DNA from 2 places in the Streptomyces sp. NPDC034111 genome. Region 2 is predicted to be linked to the other one. Evidence: predicted binding sites of a transcription regulator. Region 2 holds the regulator's gene; the other holds the start of a gene.
What was found. Region 2 encodes HspR, which represses chaperone genes until heat shock. Its sites were predicted from a motif close to TTGAGNNNNNNNNNCTCAA; they were not measured.
Positions count from the first base shown of each region.

Region 1: the regulator HspR is predicted to act here: its motif matches at 8,737-8,755, upstream of lon (endopeptidase La).

Region 1 covers NZ_JBVIST010000007.1:188,171-200,227, forward strand. The annotation lists gene ACZ55A_RS19100 (multifunctional oxoglutarate decarboxylase/oxoglutarate dehydrogenase thiamine pyrophosphate-binding subunit/dihydrolipoyllysine-residue succinyltransferase subunit) at 1-2,333, opposite strand, end outside; gene ACZ55A_RS19105 (HAMP domain-containing sensor histidine kinase) at 2,572-3,726, opposite strand; gene ACZ55A_RS19110 (response regulator transcription factor) at 3,723-4,460, opposite strand; gene ACZ55A_RS19115 (spermidine synthase family protein) at 4,533-5,297, opposite strand; gene ACZ55A_RS19120 (rhomboid-like protein) at 5,553-6,458, shown strand; gene ACZ55A_RS19125 (hypothetical protein) at 6,498-7,052, opposite strand; gene ACZ55A_RS19130 (YfbM family protein) at 7,090-7,593, opposite strand; gene ACZ55A_RS19135 (pentapeptide repeat-containing protein) at 7,741-8,658, shown strand; gene lon (endopeptidase La) at 8,778-11,252, shown strand; gene ACZ55A_RS19145 (lysozyme) at 11,398-12,057, opposite strand, start outside.
Region 2 covers NZ_JBVIST010000020.1:34,185-46,241, forward strand. The annotation lists gene dnaK (molecular chaperone DnaK) at 126-1,982, shown strand; gene grpE (nucleotide exchange factor GrpE) at 1,979-2,629, shown strand; gene dnaJ (molecular chaperone DnaJ) at 2,675-3,844, shown strand; gene ACZ55A_RS31140 (heat shock protein transcriptional repressor HspR) at 3,846-4,298, shown strand; gene ACZ55A_RS31145 (hypothetical protein) at 4,369-4,773, opposite strand; gene ACZ55A_RS31150 (pyridoxamine 5'-phosphate oxidase family protein) at 5,177-5,581, opposite strand; gene clpB (ATP-dependent chaperone ClpB) at 5,775-8,408, shown strand; gene ACZ55A_RS31160 (YbjN domain-containing protein) at 8,523-9,059, shown strand; gene ACZ55A_RS31165 (pyridoxal phosphate-dependent aminotransferase) at 9,162-10,340, opposite strand; gene ACZ55A_RS31170 (hypothetical protein) at 10,613-10,909, shown strand; gene ACZ55A_RS31175 (DUF2617 family protein) at 11,277-11,798, shown strand.

The DNA.
Region 1 (12,057 bases), on a different contig from region 2:
GCCTGGCGGAACTCGAAGGCCAGCCGGGCGACGCGGACGACGGCCTCGGGGTCGTCACCGTTGACGTGGAAGATCGGCGCCTCGATCATGCGGGCCACGTCCGTGGCGTACATGGAGGAGCGCGACGACTCCGGGGCGGCGGTGAAGCCGACCTGGTTGTTGATGACGACATGCACCGTGCCGCCGGTGCGGTAGCCGCGCAGCTGCGACATGTTGAGCGTCTCGGCGACCACGCCCTGGCCGGCGAACGCCGCGTCACCGTGCAGCTGGATCGGCAGAACGGTGAAGTCCGTGCCGCCCTTGCCGATGATGTCCTGCTTGGCGCGCGCCACACCCTCGACGACCGGGTCGACGGCCTCCAGGTGGGAGGGGTTGGCGGTCAGCGAGACCTTGATCTGCTCGCCGTCCAGACCGGTGAAGGTGCCCTCGGCGCCCAGGTGGTACTTCACGTCGCCGGAGCCGTGCATCGACTTCGGGTCGAGGTTGCCCTCGAACTCGCGGAAGATCTGCGCGTAGGACTTGCCGACGATGTTGGCGAGGACGTTGAGGCGGCCGCGGTGGGCCATGCCGATGACGGCCTCGTCCAGGCGCGACTCGGCGGCCGCGTCGATGACGGCGTCGAGCAGCGGGATGACGGACTCGCCGCCCTCCAGCGAGAAGCGCTTCTGGCCGACGTACTTGGTCTGCAGGAATGTCTCGAAGGCCTCGGCGGAGTTCAGCCGGCGCAGGATGCGCAGCTGCTCATCGCGCTCGGGCGACTTGTGCGAGCGCTCGACACGGTCCTGGATCCACTTGCGCTGCTTGGGGTCCTGGATGTGCATGAACTCGATGCCGGTGGTGCGGCAGTACGAGTCACGCAGCACGCCCAGGATGTCGCGCAGCTTCATCATGGACTTGCCGGCGAAGCCGCCGACCGCGAACTCCCGCTCCAGGTCCCACAGGGTGAGGCCGTGCTCGGTGATGTCGAGGTCGGGGTGCTTGCGCTGGTGGTACTCCAGCGGGTCGGTGTCGGCCATGACGTGGCCGCGGACCCGGTAGGAGTGGATCAGCTCGAAGACCCGGGCGGCCTTGGTGACGTCGTCGTCGTGCGAGGCGTCGATGTCACGCAGCCAGCGGACCGGCTCGTAGGGAATCCGCAGCGACTTGAAGATGTCGTCGAAGAATTCGTTGTCGCCGAGCAGCAGCTGGTTCATGATGCGCAGGAATTCGCCGGAGGCGGCGCCCTGGATCACGCGGTGGTCGTACGTGCTGGTCAGCGTCATGACCTTGGAGACGCCCAGCTTGTTCAGGGCGTCCTGGGAGGTGCCCTGGAACTCCGCGGGGTAGTCCATCGCGCCGACGCCCATGATCATGGACTGGCCGGGCATCAGACGCGGCACGGAGTGGACGGTGCCGATGCCGCCCGGGTTGGTCAGCGACGCGGTGACTCCGGTGAAGTCCTCCATCGTCAGCTTGTTGTCGCGGGCCCGGCGGACGATGTCCTCGTAGGCCTGCCAGAACTCGAAGAAGGAGAGCGTCTCGGCCTTCTTGATGGCCGCGACGACCAGCTGGCGCTCACCGCTCGGCTTCACCAGGTCGATGGCCAGACCGAGGTTGATGTGCTCGGGCTTGACCAGCGTCGGCTTGCCGTCCTTGACCGCGAACGAGTAGTTCATCGACGGCATGGCCTTGAGGGCCTGCACCATCGCGTACCCGATGAGGTGGGTGAAGGAGACCTTCCCGCCACGGGCGCGCTTGAGGTGGTTGTTGATCACGATGCGGTTGTCGAAGAGCAGCTTCACCGGGACCGCGCGGACGGACGTGGCCGTCGGCAGCTCCAGGGAGGCGTTCATGTTCTTCGCAACGGCGGCCGACGGACCGCGCAGGGTGACGAACTCGGGACCGGTGGCCTCGCCGTCGGCCTCCTGCTTGGCTGCGGGCTTCGCGGCGGGCTTGGCCGGGGCTGCCTTGGCCGGCGCCGGCTGGGCGGGGGCCGGAGCGCTCGCGGCAGGCTTCGCCGGGGTCGCCGGCTGGGCGGGGGCAGGCTTCGGCTGCGCCGCGGCGGGGGCCGCCGGGGCAGCCTGCGCGGCGGGAGCCGACCCGTCCGGGGCCGGAGCGGGGGCAGCGCCCGCGCCCTCCGCCGGCTTGCTCGGCGCGGTCGCGCCGCCCGGCTTGTAGTCGGCGAAGAAGTCCCACCAGGCTCGGTCTACCGAGTTCGGGTCCTGGAGGTACTGCTGGTAGATCTCGTCGACGAGCCACTCATTGGGGCCGAAAGCGGCAGCAGGGCTCTTGCCCTGCCCCTCTTGATCGGCCTCGGTCGAGATGCTCGAGCTGTTGGGGGACTGTAGCGACACGGCGGCAACCGCCCTCTTCCGCTTCCTAAGGTGGTGGACAGCGGGAATAAAGGCTACGCCTCTTGTGACCTTCGGTGCAGTCCAGAAGGGTCACTCGTCGCGCACGTCACATTCCCCGAGGGGTTTCGGGGCATGACTTGGCGGGAAACACACGAGGTTTGCCCGTGTGAGGGTAGGGCTCACCGCTGTCGCACCCATGGAATGAGTGCTCCTGCCACCGACCCTACGCCAGTGGGCGTCAGCTCCGGGGTGACTCCAGCCCCGGAAGAGTGACCCGAATCCGGCAACCCCGCGCAGATTCGGCCACGCCGATCCGTCCGCCGTGCAGATCCACCGCCCAGCGCGCGATCGCCAGCCCCAGGCCGGTACCGCCGTCGCTGCCGGGGCCCGACGGGCCGGGGCCGCCGCGGTTGAACCGCTCGAAGACCCGGTAGCGCTCCGATTCGGGGATGCCGGGACCTTCGTCCTGCACCTCCAGCTCCAGGCTCTCGGGGCCTTCCCCGCGCCGGGCGTGCACGGTGACCCGGCCGTGGCGCGGGCTGTGCTTGATCGCGTTGTCGATGAGATTTGCCACGACCTGGTGCAGCCGCTCGGCGTCGGCGTGCGCGGTCAGCTCCGGCGGCGAGACATCGAGGTGGAGGTGGACGTCGGTACGGGTGTGGGTGCCGGAGCCGGCCAGCCCGGACAGCCCGGAGAGCGTGGCGGCGCCGCGGCTCATATTGGCCTCCTTGAGCACCCCGGACAGGTACGGCCAGACCTCGAAGCGCCGGGCGTGCAGCGGCACCACGCCGTTGTCCAGCCGGGACAGATCCAGCAGGTGCTCGACCAGCCGGCCCAGCCGCTCGGTCTGCTTCAGCGCCGTCCGCATCGTCTCCGGATCGGGCTCGCAGACCCCGTCGACGACGTTCTCCAGAACGGCGCGCAGCGCGGCGATGGGGGTGCGCAGCTCGTGCGAGACATTGGCGACCAGCTCCTTGCGGTGGGTGTCCACCGCCTCCAGGTCGGCGGCCATCCGGTTGAAGGCCTCCGCCAGGTCGCCGAACTCGTCGCGGCGGGCCGAGCCCACCCGGCGGCTGTAGTCCCCGTGCGCCATCGCGCGGGTGACATCGGTCATCTCGCCGAGCGGGGCGGTCAGGCTGTTCGCCACGAACTGGGTGATCAGCAGCGAGGCGATGATCGAGAAGATCGTGATCACCCGCAGCTCGGTGGCCGAGTGCATGGCCACGAAGACCAGCAGGGTGGTGATGATCACCGAGACGCTGACCAGCGCGCCGAGCGCGGCCTTGACGGAGCGGTACGGGTCCAGGGGGCGCAGCGCCTCCCAGACCCGCGCCCACAGCTCACGCACGGGCGTCTGCCACCACCGGCGTTTGCGCAGCCGCCAGGGGGTCATGCCGGCGGGGTCTCCAGGGCGTAGCCGACGCCGTGGACCGTACGGATGCGCTCGGCGCCGATCTTGCGGCGCAGGGCCTTGATGTGGCTGTCGACCGTACGGGTCCCGGAGGCGTCGGCCCAGTCCCACACCTCGGCCAGCAGCTGCTCGCGGGAGAGCACCGCGCGCGGGGTGTTGGCCAGGCAGACCAGCAGATCGAACTCGGTGGGCGTCAGATGGACGTCGGCGCCGCGCACCCGCACCCGGCGCTGCGCGTGGTCGATCTCCAGCTCGCCCAGGCGCAGGATGCCGCTGCGCGGGGTGTGCGCGGCCAGCGCGGCGCGCTCGACCCGGCGCAGCAGGACGTGCACCCGGGCGGCCAGCTCCCGCATCGAGAACGGCTTGGTCATGTAGTCGTCGGCGCCGACGCCGAGGCCGACCAGCATGTCCGTCTCGTCGTCCCGCGCCGTGAGCATCATCACCGGCACCGGGCGCTGCGCCTGGACCCGGCGGCAGACCTCCAAGCCGTCGAAGCCCGGCAGCATCACGTCGAGGACCAGCAGATCGGGCTGCCAGGCCTCGGCGGTGTCCACCGCGGCCGGGCCGTCGGTGGCCGTCTGCACCTGGAAGCCCTCGGCGCGCAGCCGGGCCGCGATGGCGTCGACGATCGTCGGGTCGTCCTCCACGACCAGCACCCGGCGCTGGGCGCCCGGCGTGGCAGCGGCGCCGCCCTGCGTTGTCTGAGTCTGGTCCATCGCCCGCCCCTGCATTCCCTGCGTGGTCGCGTCTTGCTGGGCAGCAGCGTACGGGCATGGTGCGACTGTCGGCTACGCACCCTTACGCGCGAGGTGGACCACGTCGGGGACGCCTCGGGCAACGGGGATCTCTTCCGTACGTACCCCGCTGAACCCGGCATTTCGCAAGGCTTCTTCGAAGGCCGGCGAGGGCTGCGCGGACCATACGGCGAGCACCCCGCCGGGCGTCAGCCGGTCCCGGCAGGCGGCGAGACCGCCCGGGGAGTACAGGCTGTCGTTGTCCTCGGTGACGGTCCAGTCGGGGCCGTTGTCGATGTCCAGGCACAGGGCGTCATAGGTGTCCCCGCCAGGAGAGGGGTGGCCGGGCCGGGCGCGGAGGTGGGCGACCAGGTCGGTGTGCAGGATCTCGCAGCGCGGGTCGGCCAGCGCTGCCGCGGAGACGGCGGAGAGCGGGCCCGTACGGTGCCAGTCGATGACCGCCGCCTCGCGCTCGACGACGGTGATCCGCCCCCAGCGCGGCTGCTCGGCCGCCCGGGCCAGCGAGAAGCCGACGCCCAGGCCGCCGATCAGTACGGCGGGCCGCGGCCGGTCCGCCGGCAATGCGGCCGACGCCGCGTCGATCAGCAGCCGCTCGGAGCGGCCGTCGGAGGTGTCCATGAGGAAGCAGCCGTTGGCGATGATCTCGTAGACCACGGGTGGGCCGGCGGCTCCCGGCCCGGTGGGGTCCGCGTCGCGTTGCCGCAGCACCACCTCGCCGTAGGGCCCCTCGCGGCGGTCGAGCGTGCGCGGGGACCGGAGCGGACCGGTCGTCGAATCCAGGGGAGTAACGGGCGCCATGCGGTTCATGGTGGCCAATGGGGGCCGGGGCGGTCCAACGCGTTACGGGGCGGACGCGCGGGCCGAGACGGCCGTTGCCTGGTGTGAGGCATCTCACTCTCACAGTTTCTTCATGGGTTGAGCGTGCAGGCTGTTCCGCGACGTTGTGCAGAACAGAGCCGGCACGCGCCCGGGACGGGTCCGGGCGCGGCTCAGCGGATGCGCCATGGACGGAAGGGGCCTCGGAAAGTGAGCAGGCTGGGTACCGTCGGGGGGATGCGCCGGGACCGGGCGCCGGGCGAGGGGGCACCGGCCGCGGACGCCGCGCCGGACGGCCGGCCCGCCCTGCTCGCGGGCATTCCCCGGCAGCGGGCGTCGGCACGGGAGGCCGTCGCACCCGATCCGGTGGAGGCCGGGCGCCCGGGGGACGCCGAGCACCCGGTGGAGGCCGAGCGTCCGTTGGAGCCGGAGCCGGAGCCGGAGCCGGAGCCGGCGGCGGGTGCGCCGTGGCGGCCCTGGCGGCTGTTGCCCACCCCAGGCGGCACCCCGTTCACCTTCGGCTACGCCCTCCTGCTCGTGGGCACCTCACTCTTCGCCGAGTACGCCGACCCCGGCCTGGTCTCCGAGCTGTTGCAGGGCTCCAGCACCGACGTCGTCCACCTCACCAAGGCCCCGCTGCTGGTGCTGCTCGCCAGCGCGCTGTGGATCGCCGGCGGGCTGACCTCCGGGTATGCCGTCGCCCTGCTCTTCGTACTGACCGCCCTGGAGCGGCGGATCGGCGGGCTGCGCACCGCCGCGGTCTTCTTCGGCGGCCATGTGCTGGCCACCCTCGCCACCGAACTGCCGGTCGCCTTCACGGTGGCCGCCGGAGAGCTCCCGGAGAGCTCCCTGCACCGCCTCGACTACGGCATCAGCTTCGGCGTGATGACCTGTACCGGAGCCCTCGCGGGCATGCTCCCGGCCTGGTCGCGCTGGCCCCTGCTGGCCGGCGTCGGCTATCTGGCCCTCACCGATCTGCTGGTCTACGCCGACCCGATGACCGACTGGGGCCATCTGCTCTCCCTGGCCCTGGGGATGGCGAGCTGGCCCCTGCTGCGCCGCTGGCGCGCCCACCGCACCGGGCCGGCGCCGCTCCTCGGCGACCTGGGGCACCCGGCACTGCGGGGCGTGCGCACCTACTGAGCCGGCAGGGCGACGGAGAACGGAGACGGGGGAGAGTCCCTACGGCCGTACGGCCGAGCGGTAGGCCCGGCCGATGGCGTAGGCGCAGCCGCCCAGCAGCGCCACACCGGACAGCACCCCGCTGACGAACGGCACCCACACCACCGCCGAGGTCGCCGCCATACCGAGCCCCGCCGCACCGAGCGCGGTCAACGCCGCGCCGGGGAGCGCGATGCTGCGCCGCTTCCAGACCGCCGCCAGCGCCAGGAAGTGCAGACCGACGATCAGCGCGATCCAGGCCACGGCGGTCTCCGCCGGGGCGTCCGCCTCACGCAGCGCGAGGTTGCCGCCGATCAGCAGCACCACCTCGGCCGCCACGACAAAGCCGAACTTCCCGCCGAACCAGTCCGCCCGGGCCGCCCCGGGGTCACCCGGTGCGGGCCGGCCCCGGCGCGCCGCCAGCAGCGCGAGCGCCAGCAGCCCGCCGAAGGTGAGCACCGCGAGCACCCGCAGCCCGACCCCGATCAGGGGGTGGAGCGGAGCGTGTGCGTTGGCGACCACGAAGACCGTTCCGAAGAGCGCACCGATGAACACGCCGGACATCCGCTGCAACATGCCGCGAAAGTAGCAGTCCTGACGGGGCGTGAGTCAGCTAGCCGAGCCACAGCAGCATCGCGTCCCCCTCCTCCGCCGCCGCCCGGAAGAAGGGCCGGAGGACGTCGTAGTAGTCGCGCACATAGTCCAGGGATTCGCCGCGCTCCCACACGATCACCGGGTAGACCTCCGCCTCGGCCAGGTCCTTCGGTCCGGCACCGTCCGTCAGGTCCGCGGCGGTTATCCCCGCGAGCGCCACCGCGGCGGTCCGCACCCGCTCGGGGGTGAGGTAGCGGGGCGGGCCGTAGCCCCAGTCGTCGGCGTCCGGGACGGCTGCTTCGCCGTGCACGATGTCCACCGGGAACTCCGCGCGGCGCAGCAGGAATCCGAGCGCGTCCCAGGTCTTGTCGATGTCCAGGCAGCGCGCCCGGGCCGGCTCGGGGGTGGCGTCCGCCTCCGCCTCCATCCGCCCGGTGACCAGCTTCAGCGCCCACTCGGGATCGCCGAGGGCCCGGTCGAGTTCGGCGGGTGTGACACGTGCGTACTCTCCGATCATGCTCATGGTCCTGAGGCTAGGGGCGACCACTGACAACGCCGGACGACTGCCGACCACCGGCGCCGCAACGGCAGTTGGGCGGCGGCCCCTGGCCCCGCAGCCCCGCGGCGACCGGAACCGGCCACGGCCAGGGCGCCGCCGCAGGCTGGGAGAATGGACGCCCCTTCCGGGCGCAGCCCGTACGTCGCCCGCCGGCCGCAGGAGTACCGCACCGTGTCCGCAGACCGCACACCGCACCGCCCACAGGACCGCCCCCACTCGATTCCGGTCACCGTCGAGCTGGGTCTTCGGTCCGACTGCGGCAGCTGCTTCGGGCTGTGCTGTGTCGCGCTGCCGTTCGCGGCCTCGGCGGACTTCGCGCGCGACAAGGAGGCCGGCCGGCCGTGCCCGAACCTCCGGACCGACTTCCGCTGCGGCATCCACGCCGACCTGCGGGAGCGGGGCTACTCCGGCTGCACCGTCTTCGACTGCTTCGGCGCGGGCCAGAAGGTCTCCCAAGTGACCTTCGGCGGCCGGGACTGGCGGGAGGCCCCCGAGACCGCCCGGCAGATGTTCGACGTGTTCCCCGTCATGCGGCAGCTGCACGAACTCCTGTGGTACCTGGCCGAGGCGCTGGCCCTGCCGGCGGCCCGCCCGGTCCACGCCGAGCTGCGCGCCGCACTGGAGAAGACCGAACGCCTCACCCGCGGCAGCGCCCAGGAGATCGCGCAGCTGGATGTGCCGGCCCACCGGGGCGAGGTCAACGCCCTGCTGCTGCGCACCAGTGAGCTCGTACGGGCCAAGGTCCCCGGCCGTAAGAAGGAGCGGCGGGGCGCCGACCTGATGGGGGCCCGGCTGCGCGGCGCCGCCCTCCGGGGCGCCAACCTCCGCGGGGCGTACCTCATCGCCGCCGACCTCAGCGGCGCCGATCTGCGACAGGCGGACCTGATAGGGGCCGATCTGCGTGACGCGGACCTCAGTGGCGCCGACCTCACCGGCGCGATCTTCCTGACCCAGTCCCAGCTCAACGCGGCCAGGGGCGATGCCGCCACCAAGCTGCCGCCGGCGCTGACCCGCCCCGCGCACTGGTAGCGGCGGCCCGCTGACCCGCGGCCCGCCCGATCGCTCACAGCGAACACAGCATTGGGAACATCTCGCGGCCCCTCCACATTGAGTGAGTAAGGCTCAAGTTGCTTGCCGAAGGGGAGATCATGGCTTCGACGTCCACCTCGCTCACTCTGCCGGTGCTGCCCCTCGATGACGAGGTCGTGTTCCCCGGCATGGTGGTGCCGCTGGACCTGTCCGACGGGGATGTCCGCGCCGCGGTGGAGGCCGCCCAGGCGGCCGCCTCCTCGCGTAACAAGCCGCGGGTGCTGCTTGTGCCCCGCGTCGACGGGAAGTACGCCGCGATCGGCACGCTCGGGCGGATCGAGCAGGTCGGGCGGCTCTCCGACGGCGACCCCGGGGCGCTGATCCGGGGCCTGGGCCGGGTGCGGATCGGCTCCGGAACGACCGGACCGGGGGCCGCGCTGTGGGTGGAGGGCACGACCGTCGACGAGCAGGTCCCCACCGGGCCCGAGGGAAAGGGGCTGCCCGGTGCCGTCGCCGAACTCGTCACCGAGTACAAGGCGCTGGCCACCAGCTGGCTGCGCAAGCGCGGCGCCTGGCAGGTCGTCGACCGCGTCCAGCAGATCGAGGACGTGCCCGCCCTCGCCGACAACTCCGGCTACTCGCCGTTCCTGACCACCGAACAGAAGGTCCGGCTGCTGGAGACCGTCGACCCGGTCGCCCGGCTGAAGCTCGCCACCGAGGCGCTGCGCGACCACCTCGCCGAGCAGGACGTCGCGGAGTCGATCGCCAAGGACGTCCAGGAGGGCGTCGACAAGCAGCAGCGGGAGTTCCTGCTGCGGCGGCAGCTGGAGGCGGTCCGCAAGGAGCTCGCCCAGCTCAACGGCGATCCGGAGGACGAGGGCGACGACTACCGTGCCCGGGTCGAGGCCGCCGATCTGCCCGAGGACGTCCGCAGGGCCGCCCTCAAGGAGGTCGACAAGCTGGAGCGGGCCAGCGACCAGAGCCCCGAGGGGTCGTGGATCCGGACCTGGCTGGACACCGTCCTGGAGCTGCCCTGGAACGAACGGACCGAGGACGCCTACGACATCGCCGGCGCCAAGGACGTCCTGGACGCCGACCACGCGGGCCTGGAGGACGTCAAGGAGCGGATCACCGAATACCTGGCCGTCCGCAAGCGCCGGGCCGAGCGGGGCCTGGGACTGATCGGCGGCGCATCAGGAGGGGCGTCGCGCAGCGATGCGGGCAAGGGCGGTGGTGGGCGACGGGCGGGCGGTGCGGTGCTGGCGCTCGTCGGGCCGCCCGGTGTCGGCAAGACCTCGCTGGGTGAGTCGGTCGCCCGCGCCATGGGCCGTAAGTTCGTCCGGGTGGCGCTCGGTGGCGTCCGGGACGAGGCGGAGATCCGCGGCCACCGCCGTACGTACGTCGGCGCGCTGCCCGGCCGGATCGTGCGCGCCGTCAAGGAGGCCGGGTCGATGAACCCGGTGGTGCTGCTCGACGAGATCGACAAGGTGGGGTCCGACTTCCGTGGCGACCCGGCGGCCGCCCTCCTGGAGGTGCTGGACCCGGCGCAGAACCACACCTTCCGCGACCACTACCTGGAGGTCGAACTCGACCTCAGCGATGTGGTCTTCCTGGCCACCGCCAACGTCCTCGAAGCCATCCCCGAGCCGCTGCTCGACCGGATGGAACTGGTCCGGCTGGACGGCTACACCGAGGACGAGAAGGTCACCATCGCCCGGGACCATCTGCTGCCGCGGCAGCTGGAGCGGGCCGGGCTGGAGGCCGGCGAGGTGGTGCTGGAGGACGAGGCGCTGCGCAAGCTGGCGGGCGAGTACACCCGTGAGGCGGGCGTACGGAACCTGGAGCGGTCGGTCGCCCGGCTGCTGCGCAAGATCGCGGCCCAGCACGAACTGGGCGAGCGGGAGCTGCCGTTCACGGTCGGGGTGGAGCAGCTGCGCCCGCTGATCGGGCGGCCGCACCACACCCCCGAGTCGGCGCAGGACCCGGCCGAGCGGCGCACCGCCGTGCCCGGTGTGGTCACCGGCCTCGCGGTCACCGGCGCCGGCGGCGATGTGCTCTACGTGGAGGCCTCGCTCGCCGATCCGGAGACCGGGGCATCCGGTCTGACGCTGACCGGTCAGCTGGGCGAGGTGATGAAGGAGTCCGCGCACATCGCGCTGTCCTTCCTGCGCTCGCACGGCGCGGAACTGGAGCTGCCGGTCGCCGACCTGAAGGAGCGCGGGGTGCATCTGCACGTACCGGCGGGCGCCGTCCCCAAGGACGGCCCGAGCGCGGGCATCACGATGACCACCGCGCTGGCCTCGCTGCTCTCGGGCCGGCAGGTCCGGCCGGACGTGGCGATGACCGGTGAGGTCTCGCTGACCGGGCGGGTGCTGCCGATCGGCGGCGTCAAGCAGAAGCTGCTGGCGGCGCACCGGGCCGGGATCACCACGGTGATCATCCCGAAGCGGAACGAACCGGATCTCGACGAGGTGCCCGCCGAGGTCCTCGCATGCCTGGAGGTCCACCCGGTCTCGGACGTCCGCCAGGTGCTGGAGCTGGCGCTGACCCCGGCGTCGAACGGGGCGGCGCCGGAGGTCCCCGTCGCTGCGTGAGGGACGAGCGAGGAAAGGGGACGGGCCCCTGCCGCACCGCTCGTGCGGAAGGGGCCCTCCCGTGCGTACGACCAGGCGTGGAGGGGGCCGTACGCCCGCGTAACGGCCGTCGGCTGCCCGGACAGCGGCCGCCGGACCTCCGCGTTCAGCCGTTGGCCAGCGCCTGGAGCCGGTCGTACGCGCCGTTGAAGCGGTTGTGGTCACCGACCGTCGGGCCGGTCGAGGTGTACTGCCAGATGGTGTGGAAGCCCCAGCCGGCCGGGAGTTCGCCGACCGAGGAGCCGTAGCGCGGAACCCACAGCGGGTTGACGGTGCCGAAGGCGGACGAGTTGCCGGTGCACTGCTTCCACCAGCTGGTGGAGGTGTAGATGACGGCGTCCCGGCCGGTGCGTGCCTTGTAGGTGGCGAACCAGTCCTTCATCCAGTTGACCAGCCCGGCGGCGCTCAGTCCGTAACAGGTCGACCCGTAGGGGTTGTACTCCATGTCGAGCGCCCCGGGGAGCGTCTTGCCGTCCTTCGACCAGCCGCCGCCGTGGTCGACGAAGTAGTTGGCCTGGGCGGCGCCGCTGGAGGTGTTGGGCGTGGCGAAGTGGTAGGCGCCGCGGATCATGCCGGCGTTGTAGGAGCCGTTGTACTGCTGCGCGAAGTACGGGTTGGTGTAGCTGGTGGACTCCGTCGCCTTGACGTAGGCGAAGCGGGCGCCGCTGTTCCAGAGCGTGGACCAGGCGACGTTGCCGTTGTGGCTGCTGACGTCCACGCCCTCGACGGACGCCGCGAGCGAGGCCGCGGGCGGCGCGGTGCCGGC
Region 2 (12,057 bases):
GGGGCGGCCAGGTGACGGTACGGGCCATATGAAAGTTGAGCGACCCTGACTCAGGTCTGTTGACAGGTTTTCTTTGGTGCTGCACTCTTGAGCCTGTTCCACTCAAGTCAGCTGGAGGAATTGAAATGGCACGTGCGGTCGGCATCGACCTGGGCACGACGAACTCCGTCGTCAGTGTTCTCGAAGGCGGTGAGCCCACCGTCATCACCAACGCCGAGGGCGCCAGGACCACGCCGTCCGTTGTCGCCTTCGCCAAGAACGGCGAGGTGCTGGTCGGCGAGGTCGCGAAGCGCCAGGCGGTCACCAACGTCGACAGGACCATCCGGTCGGTCAAGCGCCACATGGGCACCGACTGGAAGATCGACATCGACGACAAGGGCTTCAACCCGCAGCAGATGAGCGCCTTCATCCTGCAGAAGCTCAAGCGGGATGCCGAGGCGTATCTGGGCGAGAAGGTTGTCGACGCGGTCATCACCGTTCCGGCCTACTTCAACGACTCCGAGCGCCAGGCCACCAAGGAGGCCGGTGAGATCGCGGGCCTCAACGTCCTGCGTATCGTCAACGAGCCCACCGCGGCCGCCCTGGCCTACGGCCTGGAGAAGGACGACCAGACCATTCTGGTCTTCGACCTCGGTGGCGGCACCTTCGACGTCTCGCTGCTGGAGATCGGCGACGGCGTCGTCGAGGTGAAGGCCACCAACGGTGACAACCACCTCGGTGGTGACGACTGGGACCAGCGTGTCGTCGACTACCTGGTGAAGCAGTTCCAGAACGGCCACGGCGTCGACCTGTCCAAGGACAAGATGGCGCTCCAGCGTCTGCGCGAGGCCGCCGAGAAGGCGAAGATCGAGCTGTCGTCCTCCACCGAGACGACGATCAACCTTCCCTACATCACCGCCTCCGCCGAGGGCCCGCTCCACCTGGACGAGAAGCTCACCCGCTCGCAGTTCCAGCAGTTGACCGCGGACCTCCTGGAGCGCTGCAAGACCCCGTTCCACAACGTCATCAAGGACGCGGGCATCCAGCTCTCCGAGATCGACCACGTCGTTCTCGTCGGTGGCTCGACCCGTATGCCGGCCGTCGCCGAGCTCGTCAAGGAGCTGACCGGCGGCAAGGACGCCAACAAGGGCGTCAACCCGGACGAGGTCGTCGCCATCGGCGCCTCGCTCCAGGCCGGTGTCCTCAAGGGTGAGGTCAAGGACGTTCTGCTCCTCGACGTGACCCCGCTGTCCCTCGGTATCGAGACCAAGGGCGGCATCATGACCAAGCTCATCGAGCGCAACACCACGATCCCGACCAAGCGCTCGGAGATCTTCACCACGGCCGAGGACAACCAGCCGTCCGTGCAGATCCAGGTCTACCAGGGCGAGCGCGAGATCGCGGCGTACAACAAGAAGCTCGGGATGTTCGAGCTGACCGGTCTGCCGCCGGCCCCGCGTGGTGTCCCGCAGATCGAGGTCTCCTTCGACATCGACGCCAACGGCATCATGCACGTGACCGCGAAGGACCTGGGCACGGGCAAGGAGCAGAAGATGACCGTCACCGGCGGCTCCTCGCTGCCGAAGGACGAGGTCGACCGGATGCGCCGGGAGGCCGAGCAGTACGCGGACGAGGACCACCGCCGCCGCGAGGCCGCCGAGGCCCGCAACCAGGGCGAGCAGCTCGTCTACCAGACCGAGAAGTTCCTCAAGGACAACGAGGACAAGGTCCCCGGTGAGGTCAAGACCGAGGTCGAGACCGCCGTCGGCGAGCTGAAGGAGAAGCTCAAGGGCGAGGACACCGCCGAGATCCGTACCGCCACGGAGAAGGTCGCGGCCGTCTCCCAGAAGCTGGGTCAGGCCATGTACGCCGACGCCCAGGGCGCGCAGGCCGCCGGTGGCGCCGAGGGCGCTGCCGCCGGTGACCAGGCCAAGGCCGAGGACGATGTCGTCGACGCCGAGATCGTCGACGACGAGAAGCCGAAGAAGGATGGTGCCGCGTGACGGAGGAGACCCCGGGCTTCGAGGAGAAGCCCGACGTCCCTTCCGACGCCGCCCCCGAAGACGCGGCGCAGGCCGAGTCCGCCGAGAAGGCGGGCTCGGCCCCGGCCGGGGACGTACAGGACGTGGCACTCCAGGCGCAGCTGGACCAGGTGCGCACGGCGCTCAACGAGCGCACGGCGGACCTCCAGCGGCTCCAGGCGGAGTACCAGAACTACCGCCGTCGGGTGGAACGGGACCGGGTCACGGTCAAGGAGATCGCCGCGGCGAACCTCCTGTCCGAGCTCCTTCCCGTGCTCGACGACATCGGCCGGGCGCGTGAGCACGGCGAACTGGTCGGCGGCTTCAAGTCGGTGGCCGAATCGCTGGAGACCGTGGCCGCCAAGCTCGGCCTCCAGCAGTTCGGCAAGGAGGGCGAGCCCTTCGACCCGACGATCCACGAAGCGCTGATGCATTCGTACGCGCCGGATGTCACCGAGACGACGTGCGTTGCGATCCTTCAGCCCGGGTATCGCATCGGTGAGCGGACGATCCGTCCCGCACGGGTCGCCGTCGCCGAGCCGCAGCCGGGCGCGCAGAGCGCCAAGTCCGCCTCGGACGAGGACGCCAAGCCGTCGGACGAGGAGAGCGGTGGCCCGGAAGAGGGCTGACGTGCGGACACAGAAGAGAACAGAACGGAAGGAGGGACGTCGGGGATGAGCACCAAGGACTTCGTCGAGAAGGACTACTACAAGGTCCTCGGCGTCCCCAAGGACGCCACCGAAGCAGAGATCAAGAAGGCGTACCGCAAGCTCGCCCGCGAGAACCACCCGGACGCCAACAAGGGCGACGCCAAGGCCGAGGAGCGCTTCAAGGAGATCTCCGAGGCCAACGACGTACTGGGCGACGCCAAGCGCCGCAAGGAGTACGACGAGGCGCGGGCGCTGTTCGGCAACGGCGGCTTCCGGCCCGGTCCGGGCGGGGGCGGCGGCTCCTTCAACTTCGACCTGGGCGACCTCTTCGGGGGCTCGGGCGGAGCCGGGGCCGGCGGCTTCGGCGGCGGGCTGGGGGACGTGTTCGGCGGTCTGTTCAACCGCGGGGGCGCCGGTACGCGTACCCATCCGCGGCGCGGCCAGGACATCGAGTCCGAGGTGACGCTGAGCTTCACCGAGGCGGTCGACGGGGCCACGGTCCCGCTGCGGATGTCCAGCCAGGCGCCGTGCAAGGCGTGTTCGGGCACCGGCGACAAAAACGGTACGCCTCGGGTCTGCCCGACCTGTGTCGGCACCGGACAGGTCAGCCGGGGCGGGGGCGGCGGCTTCTCGCTGACCGACCCGTGCGCGGACTGCAAGGGCCGGGGCCTGATCGCCCAGGACGCGTGCGATGTCTGCAAGGGCAGCGGACGCGCGACCAGCGCCCGCACGATGCAGGTCAGGATCCCCGCGGGGGTCTCCGACGGGCAGCGCATCCGGCTGCGGGGCAAGGGCGCGCCGGGCGAGCAGGGCGGCCCGGCGGGCGACCTCTACGTCGTTGTGCATGTCGACGCCCACCCGGTCTTCGGCCGGAAGGGCGACAACCTCACCATCACGGTGCCGGTCACCTTCCCGGAGGCCGCGCTCGGCGGCGAGGTGAAGGTGCCGACGCTGGGCGGCCCGCCGGTGACGCTGAAGCTGCCGGCCGGCACTCCCAACGGACGCACGATGCGGGCCCGGGGCAAGGGCGCGGCCCGCAAGGACGGCACCCGGGGTGATCTGCTGGTCACCATAGAGGTGGTCGTTCCCAAGGACCTCGGCGACAAGGCGAAGGAAGCGCTGGAGTCCTACCGCGAGGCGACCGCGGGGCCGGACCCGCGGGCGGAGCTGTTCCAGGCCGCGAAGGGAGCTTGAGATGGACAGCCGGGGCGGGCAGCGTCGTAACCCGTATGAACTGACCGATGAGTCGCCGGTGTACGTCATCTCCGTCGCGGCTCAGCTCTCCGGCCTGCATCCGCAGACCCTGCGGCAGTACGACCGGCTGGGGCTGGTCTCGCCCGACCGCACGGCCGGGCGGGGCCGCCGCTACTCGGCCCGGGACATCGAACTGCTCCGTACGGTGCAGCAGTTGTCCCAGAACGAGGGCATCAACCTCGCCGGCATCAAGCGCATCATCGAACTGGAGAACCAGGTCGCGGCCCTCCAGCAGCGGGTCGCCGAACTCCAGGGCGCCCTGGAGGGCGCGGCCAGCGCGATGCAGCAGAGGGAGGCGGCGGTGCATGCCTCGTACCGGCGCGATCTGGTGCCGTATCAGGACGTCCAGCAGACCAGCGCGCTGGTGGTCTGGCGGCCCAAGCGCTCCGAGTAACGGGCGCGGTGAAGTCGCAGACGAAGGGCCGGGGTGACGAACCCCGGCCCTTCGTGCTGCATACGGGCCGTCAGCAGCCGTTGTAGCCGGCCGTAGGCATCGACAGCCGCCGGTGTACCTGGGACTTCATCGCCAGGGTGTAGACCGGCTCGTCCAGGTCCGCGGTCTCCAGGCGTACGCCGGCCGCCGCGCAGCGCTCGGAGAACTCGTCGGCCCCGTCGATGGCGTTCTCCAGCGCCCGGCGATTGGGCGTCACAAACACATCGACCAGGCCCTTTTCCACATCGCGCCACAGCGCGCTGTGGTCGGCGCGCAGCTGGTGCAGGCTGAGCCGGCAGGTCAGGTGGTAGTCACGGGCCACCGCCCACTGCCGGCACATGTCGTGCTGGCTGCGGTCGTCGACCAGGAACGGATCCTCGTCCAGCTCGGACAGTGGCATCAGGCAGGCGATCGCCGTGACTCGGACCGAGTTCATCGTGCCCTCCGGGGCGTGGCGACTGTGGGGGCGACGATACTCCCGAGGGCGGCCCGCGGTGCAGGGGCGGTACCGGGCGGCGAGGCGTATCCGCAGGCGTGGCAGATCTTCCAGCCGTCCTGATTGACGGCGAGCTGGCCGCCGCAGCGCGGACAGAGCTCGGCGCGCGGGTGCGGAAGGGCGGGGCGCGGACGCCGCGGGACGGCCCTCACACTGCGCGATGCCGGCGCCATGCATCCTCCAACTGCCCTCATTTGTACGGGACAGGGCCGATGCCGCCCGCCCTTGCGCGAGGCTGTTCGGTTCCCGTTCGTACCTGGGTACCAGGTGGAGAGCGGGTGCCGGATGCGGAGCGTCCGTTTTCGGCCAGGGCCGGGCTGGGTGCGGGAGGGGGAGACGGGCGTCAGGCCCGCCCCATCGCCCTGGTGACCGCGATCTCGATCATGACCCGGTCGGGGTTGGGCGTCGGGGTCCGCCCGTACCGCGCGGCGTAGCGGCTGACCGCGTCGGCCACCGACTCGGCGTCCGTACGCACCCGCGCGATGCCCTCCAGGGTCGCCCAGCGCCCCTTGTCGACCTGGCACACGGCGACGGTGGCGCCGTCCGCGCCGGCGGCGAGGATGTTCTTGACCTTGGTGCTGTCCTTGCGGGTGATGACCCGCGCGATCCGCTGCCCGGCGTCGTAGGTGACGCCCACCGGAACGACGTGCGGCGTCCCGTCCGTACGCAGCGTGGTGAGCGTCGGCATCAGGTACTCGTCCCAGAAGGCGAGGTACTCCGGACTGAGGGCGCTGAGGTCGTGGGCCATGGGGTCAGGGTAGAGGGGGCCTTGCCGGCCCGGCCCGGCGGTCGGAAAAACCGGGGGTTCCTCGGCACGGGCCACCTTGAGTGGAATAGACTCAACTTATCGCACGTTGGCATGAGCAGGATTGGCTGAGGGCACCCGTGCCGATAGGCAGTACGGGCACGATGGCACGAGTACGAGGAGGACCGCGAGGACCGTGGACGCCGAGCTGACCAACAAGAGCCGGGAGGCGCTGAGCGCCGCCAATGAGCGGGCGGTCACCGCCGGGCATGCGGACATGACGTCTGCGCATCTCCTGCTCGCGCTGCTGGCCGGGCAGGACAACGAGAACATCATGGACCTGCTGGCCGCCGTCGAGGCGGACGCCGCCGCGCTGCGCAACGGCGCAGAGCGCCAGCTGGCCGGGCTGCCCAGCGTGCAGGGCTCGACGGTCGCCCCGCCGCAGCCCGACCGCGAGCTGCTCGCCGCCATCGCGGACGCCACCCAGCGCGCCAAGGAGCTGGGCGACGCCTATGTCTCCACCGAGCATCTGCTGATCGGGATCGCCGCCAAGGGCGGGCGCACCGGTGAGCTGCTGGAGCAGCAGGGCGCCTCCGCCAAGAAGCTGCTGGCCGCCTTCGAGGCCAGCCGCGGCGGGCAGCGGGTGACCAACCCCGACCCGGAGGGCACGTACAAGGCGCTGGAGAAGTTCGGTACGGACTTCACCGCCGCCGCCCGCGAGGGCAAGCTCGACCCGGTGATCGGCCGGGATCATGAGATCCGCCGCGTGGTGCAGGTGCTCTCCCGCCGTACGAAGAACAACCCGGTGCTGATCGGCGAGCCGGGCGTCGGCAAGACCGCCGTCGTCGAGGGGCTGGCGCAGCGGATCGTCAAGGGCGATGTGCCCGAGTCGCTGCGCAACAAGCGGCTGGTCGCGCTCGACCTGGGCGCGATGGTCGCGGGCGCCAAGTACCGCGGTGAGTTCGAGGAACGGCTGAAGACCGTTCTCGCGGAGATCAAGTCCAGCGAGGGCCAGATCATCACCTTCATCGACGAACTGCACACGGTCGTCGGCGCGGGCGCCGGCGGCGACTCGTCGATGGACGCCGGCAACATGCTCAAGCCGATGCTGGCCCGTGGCGAGCTGCGGATGGTCGGTGCGACCACGCTCGACGAGTACCGCGAGCGGATCGAGAAGGACGCGGCGCTGGAGCGCCGGTTCCAGCAGGTGCTGGTCGCCGAGCCGACCGTCGAGGACACGGTGGCGATCCTGCGCGGGCTCAAGGGCCGCTACGAGGCGCACCACAAGGTGCAGATCGCCGACTCCGCGCTGGTCGCCGCGGCCACCCTCTCCGACCGCTACATCACCTCCCGCTTCCTGCCGGACAAGGCCATCGACCTGGTCGACGAGGCCGCGTCGCGGCTCCGGATGGAGATCGATTCGTCCCCCGTCGAGATCGACGAGCTCCAGCGCGCCGTGGACCGCCTCAAGATGGAGGAGCTGGCGCTCAGGAACGAGACCGACGCCGGCTCGCTCCAGCGCCTGGAGAAGCTGCGCAAGGACCTCGCCGACAAGGAGGAGGAGCTGCGCGGCCTGACCGCCCGCTGGGAGAAGGAGAAGCAGGGCCTCAACCGCGTCGGTGAGCTCAAGGAGAAGCTCGACGACCTGCGCGGACAGTCCGAGCGGGCCCAGCGCGACGGTGACTTCGACACCGCCTCCAAGCTGCTCTACGGCGAGATCCCGGCCGTCGAGCAGGAGCTGGAGGCGGCGGCCGCCGCCGAGGCCGAGCAGGAGGCGTCCAAGGAGTCGATGGTCAAGGAGGAGGTCGGGCCGGACGACATCGCCGATGTGGTCGGCTCCTGGACCGGCATCCCGGCCGGCCGGCTCCTGGAGGGCGAGACCCAGAAGCTGCTGCGTATGGAGGAGGAGATCGGCAAGCGGCTGATCGGCCAGGCCGAGGCCGTACGGTCGGTCTCCGACGCGGTGCGGCGCACCCGCGCCGGTATCGCCGACCCCGACCGGCCCACCGGCTCGTTCCTCTTCCTCGGCCCGACCGGTGTCGGCAAGACGGAGCTGGCCAAGGCGCTTGCGGACTTCCTCTTCGACGACGAGCGGGCGATGGTCCGGATCGATATGTCGGAGTACGGCGAGAAGCACTCGGTCGCCCGCCTGGTGGGCGCGCCGCCCGGCTATGTCGGCTACGAGGAGGGCGGTCAGCTGACCGAGGCGGTCCGCCGTCGCCCGTACAGCGTGATCCTCCTCGACGAGGTGGAGAAGGCGCACACCGAGGTCTTCGACATCCTGTTGCAGGTCCTCGACGACGGCCGCCTCACGGACGGCCAGGGCCGCACGGTCGACTTCCGCAACACCATCCTCATCCTGACCTCCAACCTCGGCTCCAACTTCCTCATGGACCCGCTGCTGAAGGAGGAGCAGAAGAGGGAGAAGGTGCTGGAGACGGTCCGTGCGGCCTTCCGCCCCGAATTCCTCAACCGCCTCGACGATGTGGTGGTCTTCCACCCGCTGGGCACCGAGCAGCTTCAGCGGATCGCCCGGCTCCAGCTCGCCCACCTCCAGCACCGCCTCGGCGACCGCCGGCTCACCCTGGACGTCACCGACCGTGCCCTGAGCTGGCTCGCCTGGCTCGGCCAGGAACCGGTTCCCGACGCCCCGGCCCCGGACCTCTCCTACGGCGCCCGCCCGCTGCGCCGCCTGGTCCAGACGGCCATCGGCGACCAGCTCGCCCGCGCCATCCTGGCGGGCGAGGTCCTGGACGGGGACACCGTCCGGGTGGACGTCGACGGCGACCGGCTGTCGGTCGAGGCGGAGCGGCCGGGCCCGGCCGCCTGACCTGCGCTTGCCGGGTGCTTGCCCGGGCCGCCGCGATATCCGCTCCGTCCGGGGTTGCCAGGACGGGGCGGATGTGGGGGAGGATGGCAGGGACCATACGAAGGGAATTCCACGGTGAGCATCGACCCGTCCTCGATTCCGAATTTCGGGGGCCAGCCCGAACCTGAGCCGTCGGGGCCTGATGGTCCCGTCCTGCCCGACCAGGACCTGGTCAAGCAGCTCCTCGACCAGATGGAGCTGAAGTACGTCGTCGACGAGGAGGGTGACCTCGCCGCCCCGTGGGAGCAGTTCCGCACGTACTTCATGTTCCGCGGCGAGGAGGAGCAGCAGATCTTCTCCGTCCGCACGTTCTACGACCGTGTCCACGGCATCGACGAGAAGTCGAAGCTGCTGGAGGCGATCGACGACTGGAACCGCCGGACCCTGTGGCCCAAGGCCTACACCCACACCCATGACGACGGCACGGTCCGTCTGATCGGTGAGGCATCGATGCTGATCGGCACCGGCGTCTCGCTCGAACACTTTGTGTCGAGCACGGTCAGCTGGGTTCGCGCCTCGATCGAATTCGACAAGTGGATCGTCGAGCAGCTCGGCCTGGAAGCCGAGATCGAAGGCGACTCCGACCAGAAGCCGGGCGACGACGAGGCCTGACGCACGTACGTCTCACCCAGCTCGGCTGCGTGGGCCCGTGGAGCATCCGCTCCACGGGCCCACGTCCGTTCCGGCAGGCAGACGCCGGGGCCGGTCGGGGTGTCAGAGCCGCTTGAGCCGGGTTGCCGCCTCCTGGAGGACGTCGACGCTCTTGCAGAAGGCGAAGCGGACGAAGGGCGCGCCCTGGTCCTTGTGGTCGTAGAAGACGGCGTTGGGGATGGCGACGACGCCGGCACGTTCGGGGAGGGCCCGGCAGAAGGCGAAGCCGTCGGTCTCGCCGAGGGGACGGATGTCGGTGGTGATGAAGTACGTACCGGAGGGGCGGAAGACCTGGAAGCCGGCGTCGGTGAGGCCGGTGGTCAGGACGTCGCGCTTGGTGCGCAGGTCGTCGCGGAGGCCGGTGTAGTAGCTGTCGGGGAGGGCGAGGGCCTCGGCGACCGCGTACTGGAAGGGGCCGGCCGAGACGTAGGTGAGGAACTGCTTGGCCGAGCGGACCGCGCCGGTCAGTTCGGCCGGTGCGGTGACCCAGCCGACCTTCCAGCCGGTGAAGGAGAAGGTCTTGCCGGCCGAGCTGATGGTGACGGTGCGTTCGCGCATGCCGGGGAACGACGCGAGCGGAAGGTGCTCGCCCTCGAAGACCAGGTGTTCGTAGACCTCGTCGGTGATGACGAGGAGGTTGTGCCGCACCGCGAGCTCGGCGACGGCGGCGAGTTCATCGCGGGTGAGGACGGTGCCGGTGGGGTTGTGCGGGGTGTTGAGGAGGATGAGCCGGGTGTTGTCGGTGATGGCGTCGCGCAGCTCGTCGAGGTCGAGCCGGTAGGCACCGGACTCCGGGTGGGCGCGCAGAGTCACCGGGACGCGGCGGCCGCCCGCCATCGCGATGCAGGCGGCGTAGGAGTCGTAGTACGGCTCCAGGGCGATGACCTCGTCGCCCGGTTCGAGCAGGGCGAGCAGCGAGGCGGCGATGGCCTCGGTGGCACCGGCCGTGATCAGGACCTCGGTGTCCGGGTCGTAGGACAGGCCGAGGTGGCCGTAGAAACGCTGTTGGTGGGCGGCGACGGCGGTGCGCAGTTCGGGGATGCCGGGGCCGGGCGGGTACTGGTTGCCGCGGCCGTCGCGCAGGGCGCGCACCGCTGCCTCTCTGACCTCCTCGGGTCCGTCGGCGTCGGGGAAGCCCTGGCCGAGGTTGATGGAGCCGGTCCGTACGGCAAGTGCCGACATTTCGGCGAAGATCGTGGTGCCGAACTCGGCGAGGCGTCGATTGAGCAGCGGTCGGTCCATGCGCGCCATCCTCCGCCGAACCTCTGGACTTCCTCAACTGTGCTTTGAGACTCCGCGGCGAGGGCATCAGCCCCGCACCAAGGACAGTGACGGCCGGCAACGGGGGCGGCCGACGGCGGCACGGGACGGTGCCGCGGCACAGGCGCCGGTCCGGAGCGGATGACTCGCTTCGGTGGCGCACCGGGCGATGGACGGAGCGATGCTCCCCCACTGCCTGAAGGGCGTGGGAGGTACCCCCCACGCTTCGGGGGAACGAGAGGAGTGTGAGGCAGATGGGAATCGCAGTCTTCCTGGTGATCTGCGTGGTGGTGATCGGCGTGGTGGCCGTGGCCTCCCGGCTCGGCACCGGTGGGAGCGGCCGCAGCTACGGGTCGGGCGGCGGCAACAACGGTTCGGGCGGCGGCAGTTGGTGGGCCGGCGGTGACTCAGGGTCGAGCGGTGGCCACCACGGCCACCACGGGCACCACGGGGGCCACTCGTGCGGCGGCGGCTCCTCCTGCGGCGGCGGAGGAGGCGGCTGCGGTGGCGGTGGTGGCGGCGGTGGCTGCGGCGGTGGCGGGGGCGCCTGAACCGCGCCGGGACATCTGAAGAACGAAACGCGGCTTCCGGACCACCGGACGGCCCCTCAAAAGGGACACATGCGGGGGCGCGTGCGATGCCGCATATGCGCCCGGCGGGCGTTGGTGACCGTTCACCAACGCCCGCCGGGCGCACTGGCGTTGAACAGATGAACTGCATGGCCCTCTAGGGGATGAGAACCCGGAGAAGATGAGTAAAGACGCTGTGAGTGAGCGGTCATTCATGATTCCCTCTTCATAGAGAATCCCCCACGTTCTCCGATCCCACGTGGGCACGAGCCGGCAGGCAGACGTACATTCCTGATCCTTAACGGGCGGGCCGGCCCACCATTCCACTGCGTGCTTGCGGAGCCGACCCATGCTCACCACTCTGAAGACGGCGTACACCGATACCCGTGCATCCGACCTCGCCTGGGCGTTGGGCAGGGAACCCCTGCCGGCCCTTGCCGTACTTGATCTCCAACTCCATGGCGCACACGTGCAGTTGAGGCTGCTCGGCGCCTCTCACCAGGTGATTCTCGAAGAGGAGAGCGGCAGCTGTTCCGAGACGGTCGCCTGTATGCCGGGCAGCAGCACCCCGCTGCCGCTCGGTGTGGCAGAACGCCTGGGCGACTGGGAGTACGAATTCGCCGCCCATGTGGAGACCCTTTCGCGGGGCTCCTTCGCAGGCCGGGCACAGGAGTTGCTGGCGCTGGTCGCCGAGCATCCGCACGGCCTGGCCGGTACCTTCCCCGGCTCGCCGCACGCCTTCACCGCGATGCTGGCGCAGTGTCAGCAGGGGCAGGTGCGCTGGCGGACCTGGCACGCGTACCCGCAGGAGGGCCGCCTGGTGGCCACCCGTACCCGCGTGGGCGTACGTGCGGCGGTCGCGGCGGTCTAGCGCGGGACCGGCGGAAGTGAGTAGGCGGGTCGGCGGGGCTGGTTGGCCGGGGGTGTGCGGGGACGTGGGGTGTGACGGGCGCGTGGTGCATGCGCCCAGAGTGCGGAGAGCCGTCGGGGCGCGTACGGGGCTGTTCGCGCCGGGCGCACAGCGCGGCGACTCCCGCCGTCCGGTGCGCGGAAACAACGCCCCAGCCGGCGTACGCAACCCGGCAGACTGCACTCGTGTGGGTGACCAAAAGCCAATGAACCGTCACGTA